3 regions of the Janthinobacterium sp. GW822-FHT07H11 genome follow, and region 3 is predicted to be linked to each of the others. Evidence: predicted binding sites of a transcription regulator. Region 3 holds the regulator's gene; each other region holds the start of a gene.
What was found. The regulator HrcA, encoded in region 3, represses chaperone genes, less so after heat shock. The targets are predictions, from matches to a motif close to TTAGCACTCNNNNNNNNNGAGTGCTAA.

Region 1 (7,201 bases), 1.5 Mb from region 3:
TGGGGCGAGCGCAACAACGTCACCGTGATTTCGCAGGAATCGGGCGACCCGGCCGCCGTGGCCTACGACTCGGTGCAATCGGCGAAAGCGCGCGGCATCGACGTGGTGATGGTCGACACGGCCGGCCGCCTGCCGACACAGTTGCACCTGATGGAAGAATTGAAGAAAATCAAGCGCGTGATCGGCAAGGGCATGGAGGGCGCGCCGCATGAAACGCTGCTCGTCATCGACGGCAACACGGGCCAGAACGCCCTCACGCAAGTGAAGGCGTTTGATGACGCCCTGCAGCTGAGCGGCCTGGTGATCACCAAGCTGGACGGCACGGCCAAGGGCGGCGTGCTGGCGGCGATCGCCCGCGTGCGCCCCGTGCCCGTGTATTTCATCGGCATCGGTGAGAAAATTGAAGACTTGCAGCCTTTCGTGGCTGCCGAATTTGTCGAAGCGCTGCTCGGATAAGCCTCACATGATTGAATTTCAGCACGTCTCCAAGCAATACTCCCCCGACGCAGTGGCGCTCAGCGACATTTCGCTGAGCATTGCGAAAGGCGAGCTGGTCTTTCTGGCCGGGCCATCGGGCGCCGGCAAGTCCACCTTGCTGAAAATGATCGCCGCCATGGAACGCCCCACCTCGGGCAAGCTGATCGTCAATGGCCAGGACATGGCGAAGATCAAGCCGGCCGGCGTGCCCTTCCTGCGCCGCAACATGGGCCTGATCTTCCAGCAGCAAAAATTGCTGAACGACCGCTCCATCCTCGCCAACGTCATGCTGCCGCTGCTCGTCGTCGGGGCGCCAAAGGCTGCCGCCGAGCAGCGCGCGCGCGCCGCGCTCGATAAGGTCGGGCTGCTCGACCGCGCGCTGGCGCGCCCGCTGTCGCTGTCGGGCGGCGAGCAGCAGCGCGTGTCGATCGCGCGCGCCATCGTCAACCGGCCGCAGATCATCCTGGCCGACGAACCGACGGCCAACCTGGACCGCGCCAGCGCCGACAAGGTGCTCGACGCCCTCAAAGCGTTCCACTCCGTGGGCGTGACCTGCCTCATCTCCAGCCACGACGAACAGATGCTCGACGCCGCCGCCCGCGTGATCCACCTGAAGAACGGCCAATTGGTCGCCATCGACAAGGCCACGCAGGCGCCCGTGTTCGCCCCGCCCGATCCCGATTTCGCGCCCGCCCCCGGCCTGGACGACGCGCAGGGAGAACAGCCATGAGAGGCTGGTTCCGTCAACACCGCTTCGCGCTGGGCTCGGCGCTGATCCACCTGCGCAAGTCGCCTGGCGGTTTCCTGCTCAATGTCTTTGTCGTCGCCATCGCCCTGTCGCTGCCGTTTGCCGGCTTGACCATGCTCGACAATGTGCGCCCCATGTCGGAACAGATGTCGGTCGACCCGGAGATCAGCGTCTTCCTGAAAATCGACACGCCGCGCGACCAGGCCGTGGCCCTGGCCGGCGAAATGCGCAAGATCGTGCACGACAAGAAGGCCAAGATCGTCTTCATCCCGCGCGAACAGGCGCTCGATACGCTGAAGAACAAGAGCGGCCTGGCCGACGTGCTGAGCACGCTGGGCGACAATCCCTTGCCAGACAGCTATGTCCTCAAGCTCGACGCCTTCAATACGGCCAGCGAGGCGCAGGATGTCGACGCCGTGGCGGAACAGCTGCGCCAGTTGCCCGGCGTGGAATCGGCGCAAGTCGATTCGGCCTGGGTCAAGCGCCTGGCGGCCCTGCTCGGCGTGCTGCGCCTGGTCTTGCTGCTGCTGGCCATTACCCTGGGCGTGGCCGTGATCGCCGTGGTCTTCAATACCATCCGCCTGCAGGTGATGCAGCAGCGCGACGAGATCAGCATCTCGAAACTGATCGGCGCCACCGACACCTTCATCCACCGCCCCTTCTATTACACGGGCGCGCTGCTGGGCCTGTGCGCCGGCGCCGTGGCCCTGGGTGCCGTGGCACTGGCCTTGCAACCGCTCAATACCGCGATTGCCGAATTTGCCCGTTTATATGCGTCGGAATTCCAGCTGGTGCCGCTGGCGCCGCTGCCGATGGCCGGCTTGCTGGCCCTGAGCGCGGGCCTGGGCCTGATCGGCGCCTTCCTGTGCGTGCAGCGCCACCTGGCGCGCCTGAACTGACCTTCCCTGCCATGGCGGCGCCCCAGGCGTCGCCATGCGCCTCAGCCTCGCCTTGCTTTTTTGCCATTCCCCACATATTGTGGTTATCTTGATATTTAACAAGTATTCTTAAGGTTCGCTTCAGCCAGAGGCCGTAGACTAGCCATGTTGACGAAAAGAACCGTGCAGCGCTTTCGGGCGCGGCCGAACAGGTGCACACTGCAGTCACCATGGGCCCTGGCGGCACCTTTCAGATAAATTATTAACTAGTAAATCGCCATAGTATTTAGGCTATCAGGACGATTAAATGTGCTGATTGGCACTCTCAGGCAGAGAGTGCTAATATAGGGACATACCAATAGCAGAACCGCCATGAGCGCCAGATGTAGATGGAGCCGCGATCTGTAAAGTGCAAGACCGGATACGCAAGAAGAAGCTACAAGCAGGCCATGTCGCGTGACATGGCCAACTGGAACAAAGCAAGACTACGAGGGAGAAAACATGACTATGATGTCCGCAACGTCCGCATTGGTTCCGACCAAAAATAATGCGCTGGGCCTCGGGTTCACCGGCAATCTGGGCAATATCGACGCCTATATCTCGGCCGTGAACCGTCTGCCCATGTTGACCCACGACGAAGAAATTTCGCTGGCGAAACGCCTGCGCGAAAAAAATGACCTGGCCGCCGCGCAGGAGCTGGTGCTGTCGCACCTGCGCCTGGTGGTCTCGATTGCCCGCGGCTACCTGGGCTATGGCTTGCCGCACGCCGACCTGATTCAGGAAGGCAATATCGGCCTGATGAAGGCCGTGAAACGTTTCGATCCGGACCAGGGCGTGCGCCTGGTGTCGTACGCCATGCACTGGGTGAAAGCCGAGATGCACGAGTACATCCTGAAAAACTGGCGCCTGGTCAAGGTCGCGACGACGAAGGCACAGCGCAAGCTGTTCTTCAACCTGCGCAGCCACAAGACGGGCCTGGACGCGATGACGCCGAAGCAGATCGATGCGCTGGCCAAGCTGCTCGACGTGAAGCGCGAAGAAGTGATCGAGATGGAAACGCGTTTGAGCGGCCGCGACATCGCGCTGGAATCGCCGACCGACGATGAGGACGACAAGTTTTCGCCGATCGCCTACCTGTCGTCGGAGCAAAGCGAGCCGACCAAGGTGCTGGAAGCGGAGCAGGTGACGCGTTTGCAATCGGAAGGCCTGGAAACGGCCCTGGGCAAGCTGGACGACCGTTCGCGCCGCATCATCGAAGCGCGCTGGCTGGCCAACGACGACGGCTCCGGCGCCACCCTGCACACGCTGGCCGAAGAGTTTGGCGTATCGGCCGAACGCATCCGCCAGATTGAAGTGGCGGCATTGAAAAAAATGAAGGGCGCGCTGGCGGCCTACGTATAAGGCACGGCAGGGCCGCAGTGAAAAAGGCGCCGCAAGGCGCCTTTTAGTTTTGAACCTTGATGTTTATCAACAGATAAACATGGTCGGCCGTTAAGCTGCAGCCAAGCCCTTGGCGAGCAGCTCGGCGACCAATTCATTCAGATCCGTGCCGCCTTCCTTGGCCAGCGTCTGCAATTGCAACACCAGGTCGCTATTGAGCTTGACGGCGAACGGCACCAGGCCCAGGGCCTGGTCGCGCTTGCGCTGCTCGCGGCGGTCGACGACCACCGCTTCCTTACCGAATGCACCGGCGCCGGGAACATTCATCTTTCCCATCAGTTTCTTGGCATCGCTTTTCGCCAGGGCAGTTTTTTTCATGGTTGTTTCCTGATTTTCAAAACAGCCATTCTACGCAGTAATCGGCGTGCCGCGTGGCCGGCGCGTCAATTCATCCACGACACGCCAATGGCGCGCCAGAAAAATATCATTTTGTTATGATTATTGTTATCTTGCGCGTCAACGCCACGCCGAAGATGCTCTATCTGAAAGGAAAAACATGCATTCCCTCCATCCACCATATCGCCGCTACCTGCTCCCCCTGCTCATCGCCTGCCTGGCCATGCTGGCTGGCTGCGGCGCGGCCGGCAGCGCCGGCGACGCGGAAAACACGCCGCGCAGCGTCACCCACGTGCTCTCGCCCGGCGAGCAAGTGGCCATCACGGCCACCGATACGCTCAAGCTCGAGCGCGTCAACGACAGCCGCTGCCGCCAGGGCGCCGTGTGCGTGTGGAAAGGCTACGTCAGCTACAGCTTCAGCTTGCTCAACAGCGCAGGCAGCACCGACATCGTCCTATCCGATTCCATGCCCGGCGCCGCCAGTTCCGTCACCGTCAAACATTTGACGTTCACCCTGCTCGACGTCGACCCGGCCACGCCGCCCGCCCTGAATGCGGCCGCGCCCACCTACCGGGTCAAGGTGAAGATCACGCAGGGCGCGCTGCCCCGCTAAACACCGTGGCGGCGCTGGCTGTCGGCGGGCGCCTGCTGTCGCTCCAGCATGCCGTAATCGCGCACCACGCCGGCGATGCGCAGCCGGTAATCGTCGAACACGCCCTGCCGGCCGGCCGATTGCGCCACCCGGTGCGCCTCCAGCTGCCGCCACTGCGCCAGCGCCGCTTCGTCGCGAAAGAAAGACAGCGACAGCAATTTGCCTGGCTCGCTCAGGCTGCCAAAGCGTTCGATGGAAATGAAACCGTCGACCTCGTCGAGCAAGGGCCGCAGAGATGCCGCCAAGTCCAGGTACTGCTGGCGCCCTTCGGCGCTGGGCCAGACCTCAAAAATCACGGCGATCATGCTGTTTCTCCAGCGCTGAAGACGGGGATGCGGGCGTTCAGCGAAGGCAAATAACTCCATGCCAGCGGCATGTCTTCCAGCCCATCGGCCCATGCCTGCAGGCATGCCGTGGCGATGGTCTGCGCGATGGGCTGGCCCGGACAGGCGTGGCGGCCATGGCCAAAGCCCGACTCCGCCTGGCCGGCGCTGGCCAGCACGACGACGATCATCTGCCCGGCCGGTATGCGCACGCCGTGCAATGCCACGGCATCGGCCGTGTAGCGGCGCGTGTTGTGGATGGCGGGATCATGCCGAGCCACCTCGCGCAGCATGGCCGGCCACAGCCGGGGCGCGGCACGCACTTGCGTGGACAATTCAGGCTGCACGCGCAAGGCCACGACGGCATTGCCCAGCAAGCCGGCCGTGGCGTCGCAGGTCTGCGACAGCAAGCCCACGAAGTTGGCCAGCACGCCGCCAGACGCCTGCCAGCCCACGGCATCCGCCCCGGTCACGATGTCATGCAGCAAGCTGCCGGGCAAGGCATCCGCCTCGCGCAGCAAGGCGGTGAAACCATGCAACAGGGCATCGGCCGCTTGCTGCGCGTCGGCCAGTTGTTCTCCATTGCTCAGCGGCGACAAACAGGCGACAAAGTCGCGCGTCCAGGCGGCCAGCGCCGGCCATTGCGCTGGCGCAAAGCCCAGCAAGTCCGCCATGGCGAACAGGGGCAGCTCAAAAATCGCCTCGTTCAGCTGCGCGGCGCTGGCCGGAACGCGGTCGCCGGCAAACTGCATCGCCCGTCCATGCAGGCGCGCCAGGTCCACCTGGCCCAGCGCGCGTGCCAGCACCTGTTTCGGCACGGCGTGCCGCTCGCCCTCGTTCATGCGCACCAGTTCGGCAAAGATCGCGCCGCACGGCGTGCCTGCCAGGTTGAGCGGCACGGCCTGCCCCAGTGGGCGCACGCGGCAAGCGGGATGCTCGAGGACGGCCCGCACGCCAACGGCTCCCGTTGCCAGCCAGCAATCGAGCGACGTCTCGAAACGCAGGGGCGGGCCTTCCGCCAGGCGGCGATAGTAGTCATACGGCGCCGCGTGGGTGACGGCGGAAAAAGGGTCGGCGAGCGGCATGCGCATTCCATTGCAGTGATGTGGGGACACGAGTATGCTGCGCCTTCCACCACAACACTTCGCCCACGGACGAATCATGGATGACACACTTCCCTCGGCCGACATGGGCCTGGCGCAACTGGCCGGCGCCATCGCCGAACCGGCCCGCGCGCGCATGCTGTGCAGCCTGCTCGATGGCCATGCGCGCACGGCCACGGAACTGGCCACCTTGGCCGAGGTAGGCGCCTCGACGGCCAGCGCCCATCTTGCGCGCTTGCGCGAGGATGGCTTGCTGTCGATGCTGGCGCAGGGCAAGCACCGCTATTACCGCCTGGCCAGCGTGGAGGTGGCGCGGGCGCTGGAAGCGCTGCTGGTGGTGGCAGGCGTGCCCGCAACGCCGTTTACTCCCTCCACGCCGGACCGCTTGCGCCATGCGCGCACCTGCTACGACCACATGGCCGGCACGGTCGCCGTCGCCATGCACGACCAGTTGCACGCGCAAGGCTGGCTGCTGGACGATGACGGCAAGGGCGAAGGCGAATATTGCCTGTCGGAAGCGGGCGCGGCCGGCATGGCGGCGCTGGGCATCGATGTGCCGCAATTGCAGCGCCAGCGCCGCCGCTTTGCCTGTGCCTGCCTGGACTGGAGCGAACGGCGCGCCCATTTGGGCGGCGCGCTGGGGGCGGCCCTGCTGCAGCTGGCCCTGCGCCAGCGCTGGGCCGAGCGCGAGCTCGACAGCCGCACCCTGCGCCTCACGCCCGATGGCGAGCGGCGCCTGCTGGCCGCCTTGGGTGCGCCATGATCGCCTTCGAAGGCTTGTCCAAACAGTACGGCACCTTCGAGGCCGTCAAGCCGCTGACCTTGCAAGTGGTAAAAGGAGAAGTATTCGGCTTCCTGGGCCCGAACGGGGCGGGCAAAACCACCACCATCCGCATGCTGATGGGTATCCTCGTGCCCAGCAGCGGGCGCGTGCTGATCGATGGCCTCGATTGCCACCGCGATGGCGCCGCCGTCAAGCGCAAGGTGGGCTACCTGCCGGACAACCCGATTTTTTACGATTATTTGCGGGGCCGCGAAATCCTGCAATTCGTTGCCGAAATGCATGGCTATGCGCGCGCGGAAGCGGCCGCCCGCGCCGCGCGGCTGCTCGGTGAATTCGGCCTGGACGAGGCGGGCGAGGATTTCGCCGTCAATTACTCGCTGGGCATGAAGAAAAGACTGGGCCTGGCCTGCGCGCTGATCCATGATCCGGCCGTGCTGATCCTCGATGAACCGATCAACGG
Region 2 (7,201 bases), 730 kb from region 3:
CCCTGGGCCGTGTGCGCATCCGGCAGCCGCACATCGCCGCGCTGGGCTGGCAAAAGGAAGACCTCGACGACATGCTGTTCTATGGCATGCTGGGCGTGGTGATCGGCGGACGCCTGGGCGAAGTGCTGTTCTACCGCCCCGAATACTTCCTGCACAATCCGCTGGAAATCTTCATGGTCTGGCATGGCGGCATGTCCTTCCACGGCGGCTTCCTCGGCGTCATCGTCGCCATGTACCTGTGGAGCCGCAAGGCGGGCCGCAACCTGTTCGACGTGCTCGACTTCATCGCGCCGCTGGTGCCGCTCGGCTACGCGGCCGGCCGCATGGGCAACTTCATCAATGCCGAACTGCCGGGCCGGATCGCCCCCGAAGGCTTGCCATGGGCCATGCAATGGCCGGGCATTCCGTATCCCGTGCACCCGTCGCCGCTGTACCAGATGCTGGTGGACGGCATTTTGGTCTTCATCATCCTGTGGCTGTTTGCGCGCAAGCCCCATCCGCGCATCGCCGTGGGCGCCATGTTCACGCTGCTGTATGGCTGCGCGCGCTTCTTCACGGAATACTTCCGCACGCCGGACTGGGAAGTCGTGTGGCTGGGCGTGCCGATCACGTCGGGCCAGATGCTGTCGCTGCCGATGATCGTGGGCGCCATCGCGCTGCTGGCGTGGTCGTACAAGAGCCGCATCATGGCCACGCCGCCCACCAAGGCGCGCGCAGCCTGAAGCACCGTCAAGCCTGTAGCTTGCTTGTAATCACCGTCCATTGCGCCGGCGTCACCGGCGTGATGGACAGCCGGCTGCCCTTCTTGAGCAGCAGCATGTCTTCCAGCTCCGGCATCTGGCGCATGGCGGACAGCGGCAGCAGCGCCGTCTTCTTCAGGCCGCGCACGTCGACGCTGATCCAGCGCGGCTGCTCTTGTGTAGCCTTCGGATCGAAGTACTTGCCGCCCTCTTCAAACTGGCTGTGATCGGGATAGGCGCCGCTGGCCACTTCGGCCACGCCCGCCACGCCCGGCTGCGCGCAGCTCGAATGATAAAACAGTACGCCATCGCCCTCCCGCATGCCGTCGCGCATGAAGTTGCGCGCCTGGTAGTTGCGCACGCCAAACCAGGGCAAGGTGTGCCCGGGCGCCGCCATCAGGTCGTCGATGCTTACTTCATCGGGTTCCGATTTCATCAGCCAGTATTGTTTCATGCAGACTCCGTATCAAAGCGACAGACGTAAAAAAACGGTTGCGCATGATGCGGCAACCGTTTTCAGTTGGTACTACAAGGTACTGCAAATTGGGCCCCGCCTGTGCCGCTATGCCGGCATCCCGAACCAAACGGTTCAAGGTGGTCACGTTAGTTCAATTTCGGGTTCGTCGAACGAGCGACGCTCACTCCCATCAAACAAAATTCGCAACCGATGCGCATAAATGGTTCAAGGAATATATGGCAATCGCGAACACCGCAGGGTAGACCCAAGTTTACTCCTTTGATCGCGCATCGCAAAGACAAATCGTACCGTGTCCGCTTAAAATCCAATTAATAACACTGAACAAAACCGTAGCGAGCGGCGATGAATTGTGGTCGAGAAGCGCAACTGTGCGAATGCACAGAGAGCATCGCAGGCCGCAAGGCGCGACGCGTAGTAGGTTTGGTTCGGTGTTTAAAAAAGGTTTTCCTGGGGCGTCAATGCGCTATCCAATACCGTGTGCATGGCCGAGATTTTCTGCTTCACTTCCAGGATCGTCAATTCCGACAGCGGACCTTGCGGCGACTTCACGGAAAGGAACTCGGCGGCCACGCCCAGGGCGGCCAGCACGGCGATGCGGTCGTTGCCCTTGACCTTGCCCGCGTCGCGGATGGCCTTCATCTTGCTATCGAGATAGATCGCCGCTTCGCGCAGCGCGCGCTCCTCGCCGTCGCGGCACACCATGCTGTAGGACTGGCCCATGATATTGACATCGACACGCGGCATTACGCTTCCTTCTCGTTCTCGGCAATATAGGCGCCCGCTTCCGAAGCGGCTTGCTCCAGGCCAGCCTGCACCAGTTCCGGGATTTTTTCCAGCAAGGCCTCCACGCGTTCCTGCGCCTCGCGCATGCGCTGCACATACAGGGCGTTCTCGGCGGACAGGGCGGCATTGTCCTTGCGCAATTGCGCGTTTTCACGGCGCAGCGCATGGGTCATTTCGGCCAGCAGGCCTATTTTGTCGGATAATTCATTGAATTCGGAAATCATCCCGCCACTATAGGGCGGACGCTCCATGGGCGTCAATCGAATCACGCCGCTGTCACACATATTTACATCAATGCACGGCAGTTGGCGGACAATACACGCTTTTTCCGGCGCTTTTCGCCATCTGCACGCATCCGCCGGCGCCGCGATGGCAGCGTTTTACTCGTCGACGTAATCAGGTTCGATATCGAGTCCGCCATAGCGGTTTTCGCAAGAGCGGCGCACCAGCGTCTGTTGCCCGCCCTTGCCGTCAAGCACCATCGTCAAGTCGCGGCAAGTACGGTGGTAGCTGCCAGGTTTGGCGTCCGTCCGCGAAGGCGTCAAAGTGACGCGCAAGGGCACGGCATTGCCCAGTGCCTTGTTGCTCCATTCACGGCTCTTGCCATCCTCTTCATCTTTCAAGGTACGCACGGCGGCCGTCAGCAAGGCTTGCTGTTCCTTCGCATTCAGCTTGGCGATGGTGACGTCGGACAGGAAAGGCGGATACACGACGGGCGCCGGGTCCTTGCCCTGCACATCCCAGTTGCCGCTGTTCTGCGAACAGGTGCGGCGGCTCAGGTCTTGCGACTTGTCGCCCGCCGTGACGACGAATTTCAGGTCGCGGCAGAGGTGCGCCTTCAGGCTGTGCTCCGTCATGCCGGAATTGCTGAAGTTATACGTGACCTTCACCAGCACGCCACGGTCGCCGCCGTTGTCCCACACATGCGCTTCCTGGTCGTCGTCATCCTTGTTGAGGTCGTTGAACAGTTCATTGAGCAGCATGTCCTTTTCCAGCGGCGTCAGGGTGGCCACGGTGATTTCGTCGACGATGGTCGGCGTTTGCGCGGTGGCATTGCCCAGGCAGGCGAGGCCGATGACACTAGCGCCCAGCAGGCGCAGCACGGGACGGGAAACAGGAAATGGCATGGTGTTCTTTCGGCGCAAGTGGTGATAATGATATGCAATTGCAATCATCTTATCAAATTCCATAGTAAAACTCTGTTTCCTGCGCGTACAGGAACGCCCCCCATTCGTACGGCATGCTAGAGTCGCTGCTGTTGCTGACGCCCGGGAACAAGGCTTGCGCCAGCGCAAACCCTGTGCAAATGCAGGCTGCGCATAACAAGTATCAATATGTTCCCCTTGAATAAGCCCTTGAAGTTGACCCATACCGTCCCTATAATTAGCACTCGTTAGTAGAGAGTGCTAACAAACTCTTTCGTAGCTATCCTCAGGACTGATGGTGCTTGCCAGACCACTGCAGGGAACGCTACGCGGCGGGCGACGCCGCGATGCACCACTGCCGCAGACAGGCAAGGACAGGATGACCTGGGGTTTGCTTGACCGTTGCGGGCTGCTTTCAACGGCGGTCACTGAAAGCACGTCTGGCGCTGTGCCCGACATGTATTCATTTAGCAACACCTATCCATTGAACTTTAAGGAGTTTTGTATGAATCTGCGCCCATTGAACGATCGCGTCATCGTCAAACGCCTCGACCAGGAAACCAAGACTGCGTCCGGCCTCATCATTCCTGATGCAGCTGCTGAAAAACCGGATCAAGGCGAAGTCCTTGCCGTAGGCAATGGCAAGATTCTCGACGACGGCAAGGTCCGTCCTCTGGATGTCAAAGTAGGCGACCGCGTCCTGTTCGGCAAGTACGCCGGCCAAACCGTCAAAGTTGACGGCGATGAGCTGCTGGTCATGCGCGAAGAAGACATCATGGCGATCGTCGTCAAGTAATTGTTTCCACGTTGTAGACAGATACATCCCGAAACTCAGGAGAATTGAACATGGCAGCTAAAGAAGTAGTATTCGGCGACGCAGCGCGCGCCAAGATGGTCGAAGGCGTCAACATCCTCGCCAACGCAGTCAAAGTAACGCTGGGCCCGAAAGGCCGCAACGTCGTGCTGGAGCGCTCGTTCGGCGCCCCTACCGTCACCAAGGATGGTGTGTCGGTAGCGAAAGAAGTTGAACTCAAAGACAAGCTCATGAACATGGGCGCGCAAATGGTCAAGGAAGTTGCTTCCCGCACCAGCGACAACGCCGGCGACGGCACCACCACCGCGACCGTGCTGGCACAAGCCATCGTGCGCGAAGGCATGAAGTTCGTTGCCGCCGGCATGAACCCGATGGACCTGAAGCGCGGTATCGACAAAGCGGTTGCCGCGACCGTCGAAGAACTGGCGAAAATCGCCCGTCCTTGCACCACGACCAAGGAAATCGCCCAGGTTGGCGCGATCTCGGCGAACTCGGACTACTCGATCGGCGAGCGTATCGCTGAAGCGATGGAAAAAGTCGGCAAAGAAGGCGTGATCACGGTAGAAGACGGCAAGTCGCTGAACGACGAGCTGGACATCGTTGAAGGCATGCAGTTCGACCGCGGCTACCTGTCGCCATACTTCATCAACAACCCGGAGAAGCAAGTTGCCGTCCTGGACAGCCCATTCGTCCTGCTGTGCGACAAGAAAATCTCGAACATCCGTGACCTGCTGCCGGTACTGGAACAAGTCGCCAAGGCTGGCCGTCCACTGCTGATCATCGCGGAAGACATCGAAGGCGAAGCGCTGGCCACCCTGGTTGTGAACAACATCCGCGGCATCCTGAAAACCTGCGCAGTGAAAGCACCAGGCTTCGGCGACCGCCGCAAAGCCATGCTGGAAGACATCGCTGTCCTGACCGGCGGCCAAGTGATCGCTGAAGAAGTCGGCCTGACCCTGGAAAAAGTGACCCTGGCCGAACTGGGCCAAGCGAAACGCATCGAAGTGGGCAAGGAAAACACCATCGTCATCGATGGCGCCGGCGAAGCTGCCTCGATCGAAGCACGCGTGAAACAAGTGCGTGTACAGATCGAAGAAGCGACCTCGGACTACGACCGTGAAAAACTGCAAGAGCGCGTCGCCAAACTGGCTGGCGGAGTTGCCGTGATCAAGGTTGGCGCAGCCACCGAAGTCGAAATGAAAGAAAAGAAAGCCCGCGTTGAAGATGCACTGCACGCTACCCGCGCTGCCGTGGAAGAAGGCATCGTGCCAGGCGGCGGCGTAGCCCTGCTGCGCGCACGCGCCAACATCACGGTCAAGGGCGACAATCCTGATCAAGATGCCGGTATCAAGATCGTCCTGCGCGCAATGGAAGAGCCACTGCGCATGATCGTGCAAAACGCTGGCGAAGAAGCGTCGGTCGTCGTGGCAGCCGTCCTGGCTGGCACGGGCAACTACGGCTACAACGCTGCCAACGGCACGTATGGCGACATGGTGGAAATGGGCGTTCTGGACCCAGCCAAAGTGACCCGTTCGGCGCTGCAAAACGCCGCTTCGATCGCTTCGCTGATGCTGACGACCGACTGCATGGTCTGCGAAATCGCTGACGACAAGGCAGCCGGCGGCATGGGCGGCGGCATGGGTGGTATGGGCGGCATGGGCGGCATGGACGGCATGATGTAATGTCCCGCGGCCTGTCGCGCAGGCGACGGCGCGACAGGCCGCACACGCCGGGACGGGACAGGCAGACCAAAAGCTGCTTGCGCCTGCCCGGCAGCCCCGAGAGCCATCTTCTACGGAAGGTGGCTTTTTTTCGCCTATCGATTTAGCAAGCCCGTTAGCAAGCCCGTTGGCAAGCCCGGCGATTGCCCGCCTGCACGTTTTGCTTTAGCATGGCCGCCATCGTCCCTCTTTCTCACGCCACCATCATGCCGCCACGCGCCTCTTCTTCCAAAACCACCATCATCGCCGGCATCCTGGCCGGCTTGCTGGCCGCCGGCCTCGGCGCTTTCTACCTGCACCAGCAGTCCGCGCCGCACGGCGATCATGCCCCGGCCGCGAGCAGCCCGGCAGCGGCACAGGAACAGAATGCGCGCGCCGTCGATGCGCTGATGGCTTTGCCGGAAATCAAGGCCTGGTCGGCGCATATCGAAAAGGCTAGCGGCGGCCGCGCCCATGGCGCCGTGATGGAAACGTCGCCCGATGCGCGCCTTATCGATGGCAAGCCCTACTATGACCTGAACTTTGTGGAAAACACGCCGGACGCGGCGCACCGCTGGGAGAGTTTCGTCGTTTCCCAGGATGGCAAGCGCATCCTCGTCGACGACGTCGTCAGCGGTGAGCTGATCAGCCTGGAACAATGGCGCAAGGACAATGCGCCCATGCAGCGCATCGCCACCCAGTAATTCCCTATGCGGGCGCCCCCTGCGGCGCCGCGCCGCGCACGCGCGCCACCCACCACACCGTCCACAGCGACAACGCCGCCGCCAGCCAGCCATTGATGCCATAGCCGCTGATGTGGCCGGCCGCGTCCGTCTGCAGGGTCAGGCCGCCCAGCCAGGCGCCCAGGCCGCTGCCCAGGCTTTGCAGGGCCGAATTGGCGCTGAGAAAGGCGCCCCGCTTGTGCGGCTCGGGGATGGTCGTCAGCAGCGCCTGCAGCGGTATCGTGCGTCCCGAGACGAGGGCCATAAAGAAGGGAAACGCCAGCATCAGCCCCAGCAGCGGCAACTGGGGCAAGTGCGTCATGAACAGCAGCGGCGCGATCGACAGCAAGGACACCCAGCGGTACACCTGCTGCTTGCCGGCCCGGTCCGCCCAGCGCCCGATCAGGCGCGCCGTGAAGATGGTGGCGCAGCCGCCCGCCAGGTAGACCCAGGTGACGTCGGCCGGCGCCAGCCCCATATTGCCTACCAGCACGGGCGAAATGAAGGGGATGACCAGCATGCCCGCCGTCATGTTGACAATGGACAAGGCAAACGCTTGCAGGTGGCGCCGTTCGCGGAACAGCGCCAGCAGATTCGGCAGCACCTGGCGCAGCGGCGTGGCAGCCGCGCCCATGTGCGCCGTCAACGACGGCAGCACGCGCGCCGCGCCCAGCCAGACCAGCAGCGACAGCGCGACCAGCAGGAAAAACGGCGAAGCCCAGCCGAAGTGGGCGGCCAGCACCACGCCGATCGGCACGCCGCCCACGGCCGCCATGGCAAACGAGGTCATGACGACGCCCGTGGCCGCGCCACGCCGCT
Region 3 (7,201 bases):
GTGCGGCCCCGTCAACCGCATCGACCAGGTCTTTGCCGATCAGCAAGTGGTGGCGCGCGGCTTGAAAGTGGAGATGCCGCATCCGACGGCGGGGACTGTTGCGCTGGTGGCCAATCCCGTGCGCCTGTCCGGCTCGCCGGTGCAATACCGGCTGCCGCCGCCCTTGCTGGGCCAGCATACGGACGAGGTGCTGCAGCAATGGCTGGGGCTGGAACGGGGCCAGATCGACGACTTGCGTGAACGCAAGATCGTCTAAGGCAAAACGCGGGACAGTCGCCAAACTGTCCCGCGTTGTTTATTTCAGCACCAGTTTCAGCGCCGGCTTTTCGCCATAATCTTCATAGCGTTCATTGATGCCGGCGATACAGAACGTCATCTCTTCCAGCAAGTCCGGCACCTGCGCCTTCATCGCCTGCGCATCCTGCACCACGATCTCCAGCACTTCATTCGGCTGCAGGCGGAACTGCGTCATGCCGTCTTCGTCACGCAGATAGCTGAGGCAATCGACCCAGGCGTCCATGGTATTGCCATAGAACTCGGGGAAACCAAACGCCTGCACGCATTGCGCATGAAAGCTGGTCCAGTCGGTGATGTCTTTTCCATTCAATAGGGCACTAGGCATATCAATTCTTTTCCATAGAGTGGGGCTGCGCGGGATCGGTGACAAAACCGAGGCGTTGCAAGCCATGGGATTGCGCAGCGGCCATCAAGCTGGCCACCGCTTCATAACGGGTATTTCTGTCCGCGCGCAATTGCAGCTGCGGCGGCCTGGCCTGCCGCGCCGCCTGCGCCAGGCGCGCCTCCAGGGCCAGGGGGGAGACAGGCTGATTGTTCCAGAACACGCGCCCTTGCGCATCGATGGCCACGTTGACCGTCTCGCCAGCCACGGCTTCGCCGCGCGCATCGGCCTTCGGCAACTCCAGCTTGACGGCGTGCGTGAACATGGGCGCAGCCAGGATAAAGATCACCAGCAAGACCAGCATCACGTCGACCATGGGCGTGACATTGATATCGGACATGCTCGCCAGGGGCACGCCGCCACGTTGCTGAAAGGAACCGAATGCCATCATGCCTCCCGCTGAGCCGTCAAGTAAGCGTGCAGGTCGTGCGCAAATGCATCGAGCTCGGCCAGGGTCAGCCGGTTCATGCGGTTATAGCCATTGTAGGCCAGCACGGCCGGTATCGCCACCAGCAAGCCGGCCGCCGTCATGACCAGCGCTTCGCCAACGGGACCGGCCAGTTGCTCGACACGCAAGCCATCGCCTTGCGCCACATTCGCCAGCGCGTGGTGGATACCCCATACGGTGCCCAGCAAACCGAAGAACGGCGCCGTCGCGCCCACCGAGGCCAGCGTGGTCAAGCCCCGTTCCAGGCGCACGGTGGCATGCGCGATGCCATCGCGCAAGCTGCGCGTCAATTGTTCCCGCGGCGGCAAGGCGGCACTGAGGGCAGGCGCCTCGGCCGCCGCGCTGCGGCCATGCAGCACCAGAGGCAGGTAGATCAGTTCGGTATCGGCCATGGCCAGCACGGCCATGCCATCGTCGAGGCTGGGCGCGGCCCAGAAAGCCGGCAGGCGGCGGGCGGCGCGCCGCACTTTCCAAGTAGAAACTGCCTTGCTCAGCATCAAATACCAGCTCAGCAAGGACATGCCCAGCAAGGCATATGCAACCGCGTGGCTGACGGCATCGCCCTGCAGCCAGTATTGGGCCAGGCTCAAGTGATTCACTGTGCCCGGCGCCATGGTGCTGACGTCCTAGTTTTTCAGGGACAACACATCCTGCATGTCGAACAGGCCGGTCGGCTTGTCGGCCAGGAAACGGGCGGCGCGCAGGGCGCCGTGCGCGTATGTCACGCGGCTGCTCGATTTGTGGCTGATCTCGATGCGCTCGCCGATGCCGGCAAACAGCACCGTGTGGTCGCCCACGATATCGCCGCCGCGGATGGTGGCAAAGCCGATCGTCGACGGGTCGCGTTCGCCCGTCACGCCTTCGCGGCCATAGACGGCGCATTCCTTCAGGTCGCGTCCCAGGGCGCCAGCCACCACTTCGCCCATTTGCAGGGCCGTGCCTGACGGCGCATCGACCTTGAAGCGGTGATGCGCTTCGACGATTTCAATGTCGTAGCCTTCGGACAGGCTTTTCGCGGCCAGTTCCAGCAGCTTCATGGTGACGTTTACGCCCACGCTCATGTTCGGCGCGAACATGATGGCCGTCTTTTCAGCGGCAGCGGCAATGGCGGCCTTGCCCGCGTCATCGAAACCGGTGGTGCCGATGATCATCTTGATGCCATGCTCGGCGCAATACGCGAGGTGCTGCAAAGTGCCTTCGGGACGCGTGAAGTCGATCAGGAAATCGGCGTTCGCCAAGCCAGCAGCCAGGCTAGACTCGATCGGCACGCCGGCAGGCTTGCCCAGGAAGGCGGCCGCGTCCTGGCCGAGGGAGGGCGAACCGGCGCGGTCGAGCGCACCGGCCAGCACGGCGTCGGGCGCGTTGCCGACCGCTTCGATCAGGATATGGCCCATGCGGCCACTGGCGCCCGCGATTGCAATTTTCAGTTCAGTCATTGTATTTCCAGCTTATTTGGTGGGAACGGGTTCGGCAGCTGGCACGGCATCGGCCGCCGGTGCCGGCGCCACGTCAGGCTTGCTCACCGGAATGGCGGGCGCGGCATCGGCCGGTACCGGCACGGCGCTTGGCGCCACGGGCGACGGCACGGAAGCGGCAGGCACGTCCGCCTTGGCCACCTTGGCGAAGGGCGAAGGACCGGCGATGCGGTCGATGTATTCCTTCTCCGTCGGCAAGTTACCGCCCTCGAAGCGGGACACCTTGCCCTCCTTGTCGAAGAACACGACCACGCGGCTGCTGGTGGTTTCGCCACTGCCCTTGGCCAGGCGGAAGGGGTAATCCCAGCGATCTGCATGGAAAATATCGGTCAGCAAGGACGTGCCAAGGATGAAACGCACCTGCTCGCGCGTCATGCCCACTTTCAGCTGGGCCAGCATTTCTTCGGAGATAAAGTTGCCTTGTTGAATGTCTGGACGATACGGCGAGAAAAACCACATGAATTTCTGCAGCGGCGTGACGGTCGTCGTCTGCGCGCCATTCTCGGGCACGACTTCCTTGCCTTCTTTCTGGGTAATGGCCGGCTTTTCGCCCAGGATGCCGCGGCTGGCACAGCCGGACACCGTCAGCGCGACACAGACCATGCCCGCCACGACTGGTGCTCGAAATGAAATACGGTGCCAGAGAGATGGCAATACAGCCGGTGTTACGCGCATAAATGACCTCAATTGGATGAACAAAACGCCAGGAGTGACCGGCCAGCCAAAAAATGCATATTTTGGCACTCCCCGACAAAACGCTATATGATAAAGCACCTGACCCACATACGAGCAACAAACATGAGTAACAATCCTAGTGATCTCAAGGCAAGCGGCCTGAAAGCCACCCTGCCTCGCCTGAAGATACTCGATATCTTCCAGAGTAGCCCGGTACGCCACCTGACCGCGGAAGACGTCTACAAGATTCTGCTGGCCGACAATATGGATGTCGGTTTGGCAACTGTCTACCGTGTCCTCACCCAGTTCGAACAAGCTGGCTTGCTAAATCGCAACCATTTTGAAACGGGCAAGGCAATTTTCGAACTCAACGAAGGTTCCCACCACGATCACCTGGTGTGCCTCGATTGTGGCCGGGTCGAAGAATTCTTCGACGAAGACATCGAAGTGCGCCAGCAAAAAGTGGCCGAGGAGCGTGGCTTCAAGATCGCCGAACACGCGCTGGCCATCTACGGCAACTGCATCAAGACGGCCTGCCCGCACAAAACCGCCTGACCCACGGCGGCCGGCGCGGCGCGCCCGGCAAGCCCTCGATACCAGGCCTCAGCCATCGCTAATGGTGGCTGAGCGCGTTGGACAGCAATTTAGCCGTGATATCGACAATCGGGATGACCCGCTCGTATGCCATGCGGGTCGGCCCGATCACTCCCAGCGTACCCACGATCTTGCCGTTGACTTCATACGGCGCCGTCACCACGCTCATTTCATCCATCGGCACCAGGTTCGATTCGCCGCCGATGAAGATCTGCACGCCCGTCGCCTTGCTCGACACGTCGAGCAACTGCATCAGGCCCGTTTTTTGCTCGAACATGTCGAACATCTGGCGCAGCGAATGCATATTCGATGACAGATCGCTCACGCTAAGCAGGTTGCGCTCGCCCGAGATCACCATGTCGTCCGTATGGTCGGCCATCACCTCGCTGCCCGCCTCCACCGCCGCCTGCATCAGGCTGCCCATATCGTCGCGCAACTGGCGCAGTTCGCCCTGCAGGCGCACGCGCACGGCGTCAAACGACAGGCCGCCATAATTCTGGTTGATATAGTTGGCCGACTGCACCAGTTGCGCCGGCGTATAGTCTGCGTCCGTCAGCAACAGGCGGTTCTGCACGTCGCCGCCGGGACCGACGATCACCAGCAGGATGCGTTTTTCGGACAGGCGCAAAAATTCGATCTGCTGGAACACGGATTCGCGGCGCGGGCTCAATACCACGCCGGCGAACTGCGACAGCGACGACAGCATCTGCGCCGCATTGGCGATGGTCTTTTGCGGCTGCTGCGTTTGCAGGCGCATGCGCGACTCCACCAGGTGTTCGTCCAGGTGTTTGACGGTCAGCAAGGTATCGACAAAGATGCGGTAGCCGCGCGGCGTGGGTATGCGGCCCGCCGAGGTATGCGGGCTGGACACATAACCGAGCTCTTCAAGGTCTGCCATGATGTTGCGGATCGTGGCCGGCGACAGGTCGAGGCCGGAAATCTTCGACAAGGCGCGCGAACCGACCGGCAGGCCGTCGGCGATATATCGCTCGACCAGGGCTTTCAGCAGGGTTTGGGCACGTGTATCGAGTTGCATGGTGTATTTAATTAAGCAAGTATTCTGGTACCGCAGGGGCGGTGCGCCAATATGTCCTATTATGCACGTTCGCCCGCCCAGCGGCGATCAATCTTCCAGTTGGCCCCGCAGCCAGAGCAGCAATTCATCAAAGTTCGCGCAGATGGCGTCGGGCCGCACGCCGGCGGCCAGGTGGGCATCGCTGCCCTTGCGATTCATCCAGACGGCACGCATGCCCGCCCCTTGCGCTCCCGTGACGTCGAAATACAGGTCGTCGCCCACGTACACCGCCTCGTCCGGTGCCACGCCCAGCGCGGCGCAGCCGGCCAGGAAGATGCTGGCATCGGGCTTGGCCACGCCAAAGTCGCTGGCGGCGATGGATATCCTGAAATGCTGCGCCAGGCCGATAATGTCAAGGTCCGCATTGCCATTCGAGATGGAACCGACCAGCAGGCGCTGTCCCAGCCAGCCCAGGCCGGGCAGGACATCGTCATACGGCTGGACGCGGTTGCGCGCGGCCATGAATTGCAAGATGGCCTGGTCGACCAGGGCCGGGTCTTCGCCTGCCGCCTCGAAGGCCGACAACAAGCCCGCGCGGCGCAATTCAATCAGGTTGCCATGAAAATGCGGCTGCTCATTGAGCATGGCCAAACGATGCTGGCGCAGCACCTCGATCGAAAACTGCTGCGCCACCTTCGGCGCATGCACGGCCAGCCAGTCGTGCAACAGGGTTTCGGCGGCAGCGATCACGGGCGCGATGGGCCACAGGGTATCGTCCAGGTCGAACAGGATGGCCTTGGGCGGCACGGCAGCATTTACAGGGGCAAGAGACATGGCTGGTTCACAAAATGGTGCCGCGACGGGGCGTGCGGCGGGTGTCTATTGTCGCATTGATCGCTGCCGCCGGCATGCCCGTGCCCTCCGCAAGTGGGGCCAGGCCGGCGCCTGGCAAGGAAAAATTGTTACAGGGTGATACAAGGCAAGATCAATCGGCTTGCCAGATAGACTAAAATAGGCGCCATTCCAATGCGGCGCCAGCGTCCGTATTGCGCTACCCTACCTAATTCGTTTTGGAGAATGTATGAAAAATTTGTACCTGCGCTCGATGCTGGCGGCGGCGTGCGCTGCCACACTGGCAGCCTGCGGCGGCAGCGGCGGCAATCTGTACCTGAGCGGCACGATTGGCGGCCTGGCCAAGGACGGCTTGATCCTGAAAAATGGCGATGAAACCTTGCCCATCACCTCAGGCGCCAGCAGTTTCGTTTTCACCAAACTCGTCAAGACGGATGACAGCTACAATATCACCATTGCCCAGCAGCCAAAAGGCGCCACTTGCACCATCACCAGCGGCAGCGGCAAGGCAAACAGTTATTCCGTGTCCATGGCTTACGTCAGCTGCATTACCGACCAGTACACGCTGGGCGGATCGATTTCCGGCCTCAACGCCAACGGCCTGATCCTGATCAATGGTTCCAGCAGCGTCAGCCCGCAAGCCGGCACCACCAGCTTCACCTTCCCTGCCACCGTCGGCGATGGCTCGCAGTACAACATTTCCGTGCTGGCCAATCCTGCAGGCCTCGATTGCACCGTCAGCAATCCGAAAGGCACCATGGGGTCAGCCAACAATGCCAGCCTGGTCGTTGCTTGCACGCCCAAGTAATCCTTACGATCCGTCACTTATATTTTGGAGAAACACATGAAGTCATCCTGCTTGCGCCCTCTGGCCGCGCTGTTGCTGACCGTGGGCCTGGCCGCTTGCGGCGGCAAGGCCTCATATGATGTCAGCGGTACGATTACCGGCCTGAACAATAGCGGCCTGATCCTCGCCAACGGCAGCGACACAGTCTCGCCACCGGTCGGCGCCAGCTCGTTCACCTTCCCGAAACGCATCGACTACGGCACGGACTACAACATTAGCTTCAAGCAGCAGCCAGACCACATGACGTGTACCATCTCCGGCGGCAGCGGCTCTGCAGGCCATTATGTGAGCATCCAGGCTCTCGTCAACTGCACGCAAAACAGCTACGCCGTGGGCGGCACGATCACGGGCCTGACCGTCGATGGCCTGGTCCTGGCAAACGGCAGCACGGCACGCCAGTTGACACTGGTCAAGGGCGCGACCACCTTCACCATGCCTGACGCGGTAGCCGACGGCCAGCCGTTTGGCATTGACGTGATCACCAGCCCTGCTGGCCTGAAATGCAGCGTGGAGGTCGATCCGGCAACAGGCCTGTCGACGGGCGTGGGCCGCATGGGTAGCGCAGTGGTGAACACCGTGAAGATTGCCTGTTCCCCGGTGTAAGCCTTACCGCCAG

Region 1: a site for HrcA is predicted at 2,420-2,446, ahead of rpoH (RNA polymerase sigma factor RpoH). Genes of this name have one in related genera too.
Region 2: a site for HrcA is predicted at 3,385-3,411, ahead of groES (co-chaperone GroES). Genes of this name have one in related genera too.

The regions. Positions count from the first base shown of each region.
Region 1 is NZ_CM179507.1:1,297,087-1,304,287, reverse strand. It holds gene ftsY (signal recognition particle-docking protein FtsY) at 1-456, shown strand, start outside; gene AC3RCJ_RS05835 (cell division ATP-binding protein FtsE) at 464-1,207, shown strand; gene ftsX (permease-like cell division protein FtsX) at 1,204-2,124, shown strand; gene rpoH (RNA polymerase sigma factor RpoH) at 2,611-3,504, shown strand; gene AC3RCJ_RS05820 (hypothetical protein) at 3,595-3,861, opposite strand; gene AC3RCJ_RS05815 (hypothetical protein) at 4,040-4,492, shown strand; gene AC3RCJ_RS05810 (antibiotic biosynthesis monooxygenase family protein) at 4,489-4,836, opposite strand; gene AC3RCJ_RS05805 (cytochrome P450) at 4,833-5,939, opposite strand; gene AC3RCJ_RS05800 (ArsR/SmtB family transcription factor) at 6,016-6,720, shown strand; gene AC3RCJ_RS05795 (ABC transporter ATP-binding protein) at 6,717-7,201, shown strand, end outside.
Region 2 is NZ_CM179507.1:5,487,675-5,494,875, forward strand. It holds gene lgt (prolipoprotein diacylglyceryl transferase) at 1-722, shown strand, start outside; gene AC3RCJ_RS24225 (EVE domain-containing protein) at 730-1,194, opposite strand; RNA gene ssrS (6S RNA) at 1,284-1,461, opposite strand; gene AC3RCJ_RS24235 (cell division protein ZapA) at 1,651-1,962, opposite strand; gene AC3RCJ_RS24240 (DUF904 domain-containing protein) at 1,962-2,252, opposite strand; gene AC3RCJ_RS24245 (hypothetical protein) at 2,382-3,128, opposite strand; gene groES (co-chaperone GroES) at 3,652-3,942, shown strand; gene groL (chaperonin GroEL) at 3,993-5,642, shown strand; gene AC3RCJ_RS24260 (hypothetical protein) at 5,852-6,364, shown strand; gene AC3RCJ_RS24265 (MFS transporter) at 6,369-7,201, opposite strand, start outside.
Region 3 is NZ_CM179507.1:6,221,199-6,228,399, forward strand. It holds gene AC3RCJ_RS27530 (CaiB/BaiF CoA transferase family protein) at 1-256, shown strand, start outside; gene AC3RCJ_RS27535 (barstar family protein) at 296-622, opposite strand; gene AC3RCJ_RS27540 (ExbD/TolR family protein) at 624-1,019, opposite strand; gene AC3RCJ_RS27545 (MotA/TolQ/ExbB proton channel family protein) at 1,067-1,741, opposite strand; gene dapB (4-hydroxy-tetrahydrodipicolinate reductase) at 1,754-2,563, opposite strand; gene AC3RCJ_RS27555 (outer membrane protein assembly factor BamE) at 2,576-3,205, opposite strand; gene fur (ferric iron uptake transcriptional regulator) at 3,401-3,832, shown strand; gene hrcA (heat-inducible transcriptional repressor HrcA) at 3,891-4,907, opposite strand; gene AC3RCJ_RS27570 (HAD family hydrolase) at 4,995-5,720, opposite strand; gene AC3RCJ_RS27575 (hypothetical protein) at 5,968-6,546, shown strand; gene AC3RCJ_RS27580 (hypothetical protein) at 6,583-7,188, shown strand.